Regions from separate parts of the Gordonia sp. McavH-238-E genome, predicted to be linked through region 1. Evidence: riboswitches for the same ligand, from Rfam matches in the RefSeq annotation. Region 1 holds a riboswitch; each other region holds the start of a gene.

Evidence for each region. Region 1 has a riboswitch for cobalamin ahead of MHN80_RS17465 (ABC transporter substrate-binding protein). Riboswitches for the same ligand answer to the same signal wherever they lie in the genome.
Region 2: linked by a shared signal. The riboswitch ahead of MHN80_RS06670 (CbtB-domain containing protein) and the one ahead of MHN80_RS17465 (ABC transporter substrate-binding protein) in region 1 are both predicted to bind cobalamin.
Region 3: linked by a shared signal. The riboswitch ahead of MHN80_RS04775 (FecCD family ABC transporter permease) and the one ahead of MHN80_RS17465 (ABC transporter substrate-binding protein) in region 1 are both predicted to bind cobalamin.
Region 4: linked by a shared signal. The riboswitch ahead of MHN80_RS14330 (iron ABC transporter permease) and the one ahead of MHN80_RS17465 (ABC transporter substrate-binding protein) in region 1 are both predicted to bind cobalamin.

Annotation. Positions count from the first base shown of each region.
Region 1 covers NZ_JAKRFE010000011.1:3,100-5,294, forward strand. The annotation lists gene MHN80_RS17455 (NAD(P)/FAD-dependent oxidoreductase) at 1-374, opposite strand, end outside; gene MHN80_RS17460 (TetR/AcrR family transcriptional regulator) at 367-948, opposite strand; cobalamin riboswitch at 1,011-1,147, shown strand; gene MHN80_RS17465 (ABC transporter substrate-binding protein) at 1,158-2,195, shown strand, end outside.
Region 2 covers NZ_JAKRFE010000004.1:68,307-70,501, reverse strand. The annotation lists gene MHN80_RS06675 (ATP-dependent helicase) at 1-1,098, opposite strand, end outside; cobalamin riboswitch at 1,160-1,296, shown strand; gene MHN80_RS06670 (CbtB-domain containing protein) at 1,372-1,608, shown strand; gene MHN80_RS06665 (CbtA family protein) at 1,650-2,195, shown strand, end outside.
Region 3 covers NZ_JAKRFE010000003.1:98,817-101,011, forward strand. The annotation lists gene MHN80_RS04770 (L-lactate dehydrogenase) at 1-576, opposite strand, end outside; cobalamin riboswitch at 693-875, shown strand; partial or broken gene MHN80_RS04775 (FecCD family ABC transporter permease) at 952-2,000, shown strand; gene MHN80_RS04780 (ABC transporter ATP-binding protein) at 1,997-2,195, shown strand, end outside.
Region 4 covers NZ_JAKRFE010000008.1:224,725-226,919, reverse strand. The annotation lists gene MHN80_RS14340 (hypothetical protein) at 1-145, opposite strand, end outside; gene MHN80_RS14335 (YdeI family protein) at 191-763, shown strand; cobalamin riboswitch at 911-1,061, shown strand; gene MHN80_RS14330 (iron ABC transporter permease) at 1,085-2,170, shown strand; gene MHN80_RS14325 (ABC transporter ATP-binding protein) at 2,167-2,195, shown strand, end outside.

The DNA of each region.
Region 1 (2,195 bases):
GCCGCGCCGTCCCAGTGAGCCGAGGTGAGTGCGCAGTTGTAACGGATCTGGTCGGCGAAATCGGCTGCGACCGAACGCAGATACTGGTGGATCTCGTGGCGGCGACCGTAGGTGTTGGACCAGTCCGGGTTGGGGGCGAAGGACAGGGAGTACAGCGACGTCGGGACGTCGCAGGCCGCGCCCGGGTAGTCGTTCTCGCGCCAGACCCCACCCGCGCCGTCGCCACGTTCGATGGCCAGCGTCTGCAGCTGCGGATGATCCGTGCGAAGACGATGCAGGGCGGCGAGACCGCCGAACCCGACGCCGACGACGAGGACGTCCACGCGCCGGGGCAGCGTGTTCTGCTGCGGGAGAGTCGGACTGGGTTCAGTCATGGGTCAGGAGTTCCTTCCATACGGGCAGGAGGTGGTCGAGCAGCGCGCGGTCGGCGTCGGGTGAGCGCAGGATGCGCGACACCGCCAGTCCGCGTGCGAGTTCGATGGAGAGTTCGAGCTCCGCGGCGGTGTACCGGTCGCCGAACAACTCGGCACAACCGACGGCGAGTGCGTCGGACACCTGCTGTTCGAGCGGGATGATCGCGGTTCGCAATCCGACGTCGCAGCGGGCGGCGACCCACAGCTCGAGAGCGGCGTCGAACAGCGGGCCGCTGAACGCCTCGATGAGTATCTCGAGTCCCTCGTCACCCGTCCGGGGCCGCGACAGGATCTCCGCCAGCCGACGCTCGACCAGGTGTCCGACCGCGGCGACCACCAGTGATTCCCGGGTGGGGAAGTGATGCAGTAGAGCGCCGCGGGAGATACCTGCCCGGCGGTTGACCTCCTGCGTCGTGGTGGCGGCGTAGCCGACGTCGACCAGGGCGTCGACGGTCGCGTCGAGGATGAGCGCACGCGTGGTCGCGGTGCGTTCGGCCTGCGTGCGTCGGCGCGGGGCTCGGGTGGGCTCGGTCACATCGACGACGATAGCACAAACAGTCCGGACTGCTTGTAAGTTCCGGGGATCATCCACCGCACGCCGCATGCGATGTCGTGATTGTCCACTCCGTACGATGACCGGGACGCAAGGGAACCCGGTGCGAATCCGGGGCTGTCCCGCAACTGTGACCCGACCTCGATCGGGAAGCCAGATCGCTTGCGTCTTCGCGACCCACGAGGATGGACATGAAAAATTCAAGATCGACAGCTGCGCACGCAGCTCCCGAATTCACCCGGCGCCGGCTGCTACGCGGAGCCGGTGGGATCGCCGGCCTCGCCGGTCTCGGCGCGGTGGGCCTGCTCTCCGGTTGTGCCGACCGGCCGAGCCCGGCAGGCGCGCCGAGCGGCGGTACCCCGGTCCCCGGCGGCACGTTGCGCGTCGTCTTCGCGGGCACCTCGGCGACCGCCGATGTCCTCGACCCGCACGTCGTCGGCCACTCGGCGGGTGGCGCACTGTCCAAGGCGGTGTGGGATCACCTCGTCGACTACAACAACGACCTCACCCTCGACTATCGGCTCGCCGAGTCCCTGGAGCCCAACGCCGACGGCTCGCAGTGGCGGATGGCGCTGCGCCGGGGCGTCGAGTTCAGTGACGGTTCGCCGTTCACGTCTCGCGATGTCATGTGGAGTCTCGAGCGCATGCTCGACGAGGAGAAGCCGTCGGCCGGTGACCTCGACATCATCGACCTGTCCCGCACCAGGCCCGACGGCGATCACGCCGTCGTGGTGTCGATGAGAGAACCCGTCGCCGACTTCGGTTCGGTGCTGGCCGGTTGGTACGTCTACGTGATCAAGGACGGTACGTCGGAGTTCACGCCGTCGTCGCTTCCCGTGGGGACCGGCCCGTTCGTTCTGGAGTCGTGGTCGCCGGGCGACCGGTCGGTGTTGACCCGCAACGAGAACCATTGGGATCAGCGGCCGCACCTCGACGGGCTGGAGATCCTCCAGGTCGCCGAAGCCGACGCCAGATTCAACGCATTCGGCTCGCAGGAGGCCGACGTCGTCTACGAACTCTCGCCGGCGCAGGGCAACATCCTGCGATCGCAGTCCGACGTCTACCTCGTGACGCCGCCGGTGGGCACGATGAGCTCGTTCACGATGCGTACCGACCTCGCGCCGTTCGACGATCCGCGAGTACGCGAGGCCCTCAAGCTGTCGGTGGACCGGCAGGCGATGGTCGACAAGGTGTATTACGGGTTCGCCGAGGTCGGCAACGACCTGTAC
Region 2 (2,195 bases), on a different contig from region 1:
CAGGTCGTCCTCGATCTGGGCGCGCTGCTCCTTGCTGACCGAGCCGTGATGCGCGCGGGCCAGGACGGGTTCGGCGCCCGAGCTCGCGCCGCTGCCCATGACGAACGCGGGGGCGCCGCCGGCGACCGACGGATTGCCGGTCGGTTCGGCCGGCTGCCCGTGGCGTTCGGCGTGGATCTCGTTGAGCCGGGCGGTGAGTTTCTCGGCGAGGCGCCGGGAGTTGGCGAACACGATCGTCGCCCGGTTGGCCTCGATCTGGTCGACGATCGAGGCCTCGACGTACGGCCACAGCGACCCGGCGGTCGGGGAGAACGCGTCGTCGAGTGCGGCGGGGTCGGCATCGGACACCGGGGGTGGGATGTTGGCCATGTCCTCGACCGGAACATCGACGCGGAGGTCGAACGTCTTGTCGGCCTTGGGCTTGACCACCTGACACGGCGCGGCGCCGGACAGGAACCCCGCCACCACCTCCGGCGGCCGGACGGTCGCCGACAACCCGATCCGCTGCGCGGGCTTCTCGAGCAGCTCGTCGAGTCGTTCGAGGGTCAGCGCGAGGTGCGTACCGCGCTTGGTGGCGGCGACCGCGTGCACCTCGTCGACGATGACGGCCTGGACGCCGGTGAGGCTCTCTCGCGCGGCCGACGTGAGCATCAGATACAGCGACTCCGGCGTCGTGATCAGGATGTCGGGCGGTGTCTTGACCAGTGCGCGGCGGTCCGCGGCGGAGGTGTCACCGGACCGGACGCCGACGGTGATGTTCGGTTCGGGCAGGTTGAGCTCCTGAGCCGCCCGCGTGATGCCGGTCAGCGGGGCCCGCAGGTTGCGTTCGACGTCGACGGCCAATGCCTTGAGCGGCGAGATGTAGAGGACCTTGGTGCCGGCGGGCCGCGAGTCCGGGTCGGCGGCGAGGCGGTCGAGGGCCCACAGGAACGCGGCGAGGGTCTTGCCCGATCCGGTGGGGGCGATGACCAAGGTGTGCGAGCCGTCGGCGATCGACGTCCACGCACCCTTCTGCGCGGCGGTGGGAGCGGTGAAGGCGCCGGAGAACCACCGTCGGGTGGGGGCGGTGAAGCGGTCGAGCACCGAAGCGCGGGGCATCTCTCCACTATGTCTCACGCGTACGACAGAGCGCGGTATAGAGTCATCCCACGCCTGTGCGGGGAATCCGGTGAGAGTCCGGAACGGTCGCGCCACTGTGAACGCTGCCCATATCGACACCGTAGATATGTCGACGCGGTCGACGTGTCGACATATCGACGCGGTCGATGGTGACGGGGTGACGTGAGTCAGGATGCCGTGCCGGCGCGTAGCAGTCCTCCGGACTGCTACACCACGACATCTCCGACGCGAGATCGGCGAAAGGACCCCACCATGACAGCTCCCCGCACTGTTGCAGCCGTACAGGCCGCCCCGGCCCGTGCCCTGCCCGTACCGAACCTGTCGGTCGCGAGTGCAGCCCTCTGGCTCAGCCTGACCGTGCTCCTGGCGGGTCTCGCCTACTACTTCCTCGGGTACGACCAGGGCGTCGTGTCCGTCTTCGGCTCCGACACCCACGTCCACGAGTTCGTGCACGACGCACGCCACTTCCTCGGCTTCCCCTGCCACTGAGCCGGCCTGACCGGCCGTATCCCACAGGAAGCCAAGTACATATGGAGAAGAAATTCATCGGCGCCGGCCTGCTCGCAGGTCTGATCGCCGGAATCGTCTCGTTCGTGTTCGCCCGGTTCTACCTCGAACCGGTCGTCGCCAAGGCCATCGACTACGAAGGCGCCCGTTCGGAGGCCGAGGAGGCACTGGCCCACGCCGCCGAACCGGGTGGCCACACGCACGGTGAGGGCGGCGAGCTGTTCACGCGGGCCATGCAGGAGAACCTCGGCGCCGGTGTCGGCAACGTCGTGTTCGCGGTGTGCATGGGTGCGTTCTTCGCGGTGGCGTTCACGGTGCTCTGGAGTCATCTCGGCAGTCGCCATCCGGCGACCGACCCGCGCGCGGTCGCGGGTGTGCTCGGCGCGATCGGTTTCGTCGCCGTGTTCGCCGTTCCGTTCTTCGCCTACCCGGCGAATCCGCCCGCCGTCGGCGACGACGACACCATCGGCGAGAGGACCGGAGCCTTCCTCACCATCAGTGTGGCGTCGGTGATCCTGGCCATCGCGGCCGTGGTCCTGGCGTTGTGGCTGCGTCCGCGGATCGGCGGA
Region 3 (2,195 bases), on a different contig from region 1:
ACCGATCGTCGCCGAGCTCCACAGCGGGATCTCGGTGTCGCCGTGCTCGCCGGCGATGTAGGAGTGCACGCTCTGCACCGCGACACCGCAATGCTGCGCGATGAGGAAACGCAGCCGGGACGAGTCGAGCACGGTGCCCGAGCCGAAGATCCGGCTGGGCGACAATCCGCTGATCTGCTGGGCGGCGTAGGTGACGACGTCGACCGGATTGGTGACCATCACGTAGATCGCATTCGGGGCCACCTCGAGCACCCCCGGGAGGATGGCGCGCGTCAGACCGATTGTGGCCTCGGCCAATTCGAGACGGGACTGACCCGGCTTCTGCTTCGCACCGGCGGTGAAGACGACGACGTCGGCGTCCGCGCACACCGACACGTCGTCGGAGCCGATGATGTCGGCACGAGGGACGAACTCGAGGCCGTGGGACATGTCGAGCACCTCGGCGGTCACCTTCGCGGCGTTGATGTCGAGGAGCGCGATGGTCCGTGCAACACCCCGGATGAGCGAGGAGTAGGCGATCGCGGTGCCCACCGCACCCGCCCCGATGATGGCCAGCTTCGTGTCTCGTACGTCCATCGGTTCACCGTTTCCGCGTCGGGTTCATCGATCGTCGGCATCCAGCGTAGGTCCTCGCACGGCCGCTGTCCGGGGACGCACGCCGACCGCCCACCGATCCGCTGGACGGTGTTGATAGCGTGAGCGGCGAGAACGGTCACACCCGCACACGTGGGTGTCAGGGAACCCGGTGCGAATCCGGGACTGGCGCGCAGCGGTATGGGGGACGGAACCGGCACACAGCCACTGGGGCGACCCGGGAAGGCGCCGGCTCCGGACGAACCCGAGTCCGAATACCGGCCGCTCTCGCTCGAGTCCACCGTGTATCTCGCGCACAGATACCCAGACCGTAAGGCAGTACAGTCCGTGTCCCGTCGTATCGACGGCACGACCGAGATCGCCACCGCCCCGCCGGTACGGCGACTCCCGTCGACGCCGCTAGCCGCAGTTCTGCTCGTCCTCACGCTCCTCAGCATCGCCCTGGCCACCGCGTTCGGCGCCGAGACCATCCCCGTCGGCGACGTCTGGCACACCGTCGCCGGACGCCTGACCGGCGCCGAGACCGATTCCGCGCACGCGGTGATCATCTGGGATCTCCGGCTGCCGCGGTCCGTCCTGGCCGCGCTCGTCGGCGCCGGGCTCGCACTGCCGGCGCTCTCATGCAGGCCCTGGTCCGCAACCCCCTCGCCGAGCCGTACCTGCTCGGCGTGTCCGCCGGCGCGGCGGTCGGGGCCACCGCCGTCATGACCCTCGGCGTGCTGGCCGGCCTCGGGGTGTGGGCACTCTCCGGCGGCGCGCTCCTCGGCGCGCTCGCGGCGACCGTCACGGTGTACCTCGTCGCCCGCGCCCAGGGCGGGTTGACCGCGCTGCGACTCATCCTGTCCGGCGTCGTGTTGTCCTCGGCGTTCATGGCGTTGTCGTCGCTGCTCGTGTTCACCGCCGCGGATCCCCACGCCGCCGACAACGTGATGTTCTGGATGCTCGGCAGCGTCGCCGGCGCCACCTGGGCGAAGGTGCAGATCGCCGGGGTGGTCGTGCTGGTCACCATCGTGGCGATGCTCGCGATCCACTCCTGGCTCGACGCCTACGCTGCCGGCACCGACACCGCGACGTCGCTGGGTGTACCGGTACGCGCGATGCGCAACGCGCTCTTCGGGATCCAGGGCGTCCTGGTGGGCGTGCTCGTCGCGGTGGCGGGTGGGATCGGCTTCGTCGGTCTGATCGTCCCGCACGCCGCCCGGCTGCTCGTCGGCGCCACCCACCGCGCGATGCTGCCGGTGGCGGTATGCGGCGGCGCACTGTTCCTGGTGTGGGTCGACGTCATCTCGCGGGTCGCGGCCGCGCCTCGGGAGATGCCTCTGGGCATCGTCACCGGGTTGATCGGCGCGCCGATCTTCCTGTTCCTCATGGGTCGACACCAGTATGTGTTCGGCGGCGGCTCATGACCAATCCACCACCGATCCGCTCGATGGCGTTGCGCGCGAACGCACTCGCGTGTCGACGGGGCGGCCGCGTCGTCCTGCGCGATGTCGATCTCGACGTCCCGGCGGGCACCCGACTGGCCATCGTCGGCCCCAACGGTTCCGGCAAGACCACCCTGTTGCGCACGCTGTGTGGGCTCGAACGTCCCGTCGCCGGCA
Region 4 (2,195 bases), on a different contig from region 1:
TCGCCTTGATCCGGGCGAGCTCGATCTTGTCCTTGCGCCGCTTCTCGTTGTACTTCCCGATCGACCCCGCCCACCCGCCGACGACAGCGCCGATGGGGAAGATCAGCCACCAGTTGTCCGTCGCGAAGCTGACGATCTCGTTCACGGCTCAACTGTACCGAGACGAGGCCCGGCTGATTAGGGTGAACGCATGGCCGACCCCGATGCGCCGAAGCTCGCCGTGGACACGATCGAGGCATGGCGAGAGTGGTTGCGGGACAACCACGACTCATCCGGCGGCGTGTGGCTGGTGTTCTGGCGCAAGGGATCGGGCCGGGAACCGATCGACTACGACGAGTGCGTTCGCGAGGCGCTGTGCTGGGGCTGGATCGACGGCCACACCCGCGTCATCGACGACCGCCGCCGCGGCATGTGGTTCACCCGGCGCGGACGCAACAGCGGATGGTCGGCGTCGAACAAGGCGCGTGTCGCCGACCTCGCGGCCGCCGGTCGGATTCAGCCCGCCGGCCAGGCCGTGATCGACGACGCCCAGGCCCGCGGCCTCTGGACCATGTTCGACGACGCCGAGGCGCTGATCGAGTCCCCCGAACTCGCCGCCGCGCTCGACGCCGACCCCGTCGCGCGCGCCAACTGGGATACGTTCCCGCCGAGCGCCCGCAAATTCGGGTTGTCGCAGCTGGCCATGGCGAAGCGACCGGAGACCAAGACGAAACGCATCGCCGGCCTCGTCGAGCGGGCGGCGCGCAACGAGCGGCCGGCCTGACCCTTCGTGACACGCCCTCCGCAGGCTCCGGGCGCTCCTCCGACGCAGGGAGCGGTGGGTGTGTGGTTCTTTCGGATCAGGCAGCGGAGGTGACGCGTCCTCCGCAGGCTCCGGGCGTTGTCGCCAGCGTCGTCGGGGCGCGGTGTCGGAGACTGTCGGGTATGTCGTACTCTCGTCGCATCGAGATCCCTGGGAAGCCGGTTCGACTCCGGCGCGGTCCCGCCACTGTGAACTCGGCGCGTCGATGACCTCGACGCACTGACTCAGCCAGATACCAGCCTCGATGCTGCTTGTCACGCCACGAGGATGGACCGACGACACATGACGATCGATGGTGCCCGCAGGGCGCCGGTACTGCCGCGCACGCACAGACGCACGAGACGACGCCGTCCCGTGGTCGTGGTTCTCGTCGTGCTCGGGTTGGCCCTGGCCGCTGGGTTTCTCGCCCTGTGTTCGGGCGCCGAAGTGTTGCCCGTGTCCACGGTCGTCGACGTGATCGCCTCACGGTTCGGTGGGCCTGCCGTCACGCGCACCCAGCTTGCGATCGTCTGGGACATCCGGATGCCGCGAATTCTGCTCGGTCTGGTGGTCGGCGCGGGCCTCGCCGTCGCGGGGGTGCTGGTCCAGACGCTGGTCCGCAATGCGCTGGCCGACCCGCACCTTCTCGGCGTCTCGTCTGGTGCGGCAGTCGGGGCGACATCGGTGATCACCACCGGGTTCCTCGCCGGCTTCGGGTTGTGGTCGCTGAGTCTCGGAGCGATGGCAGGCGCATTGGGAGCCGCGCTGCTCGTCTTCGCGATCACCATGAGCCAGGGTGGTATCACTCCGCTCCGGTTGGTGCTGACCGGAACCGTTGCCGCATCAGCGCTGTCCGCCATCGCCAGCTTCCTCGTGCTGCGCACCAACGATTCGCAGGCGGCTCAATCGGTCCTGTTCTGGTTGCTCGGCAGCCTCGCCGGCGCATCATGGAGCAAGCTGCTGCTGCCGGTTTCGGTCGTCCTGATCTGTACCGCCGTCGCTTTCGCACTCCACGGGTGGCTCGACGCCCTGTCCGCCGGGCCCGATGTCGCCGTGGCGGTCGGGGTGAGGGTCCCGCTGCTGCGAAACCTGCTGTTCGGCCTGCTCGCGGTGATGGTCGGCACGATGGTCGCGGTGTCCGGGGCCATCGCCTTCGTGGGCCTGGTGATCCCGCACATCGCACGCATCCTCGTCGGTTCCCGACACCGCTGGGTCCTGCCCACCGCCGCCCTGATCGGCGCGGTCTTTCTGGTTCTCGTGGATGTGATCGCGCGAATCGCATTGCGGCCAGTCGAGATCCCGCTCAGCGTGGTCACCGGGGTCATAGGTGCGCCGCTGTTCCTGTTCATCCTCGGGCGGCGCCGCTACCAGTTCGGTTCCTCAGCATGAGCCGCCCACCGGTCGGGATCGTCGT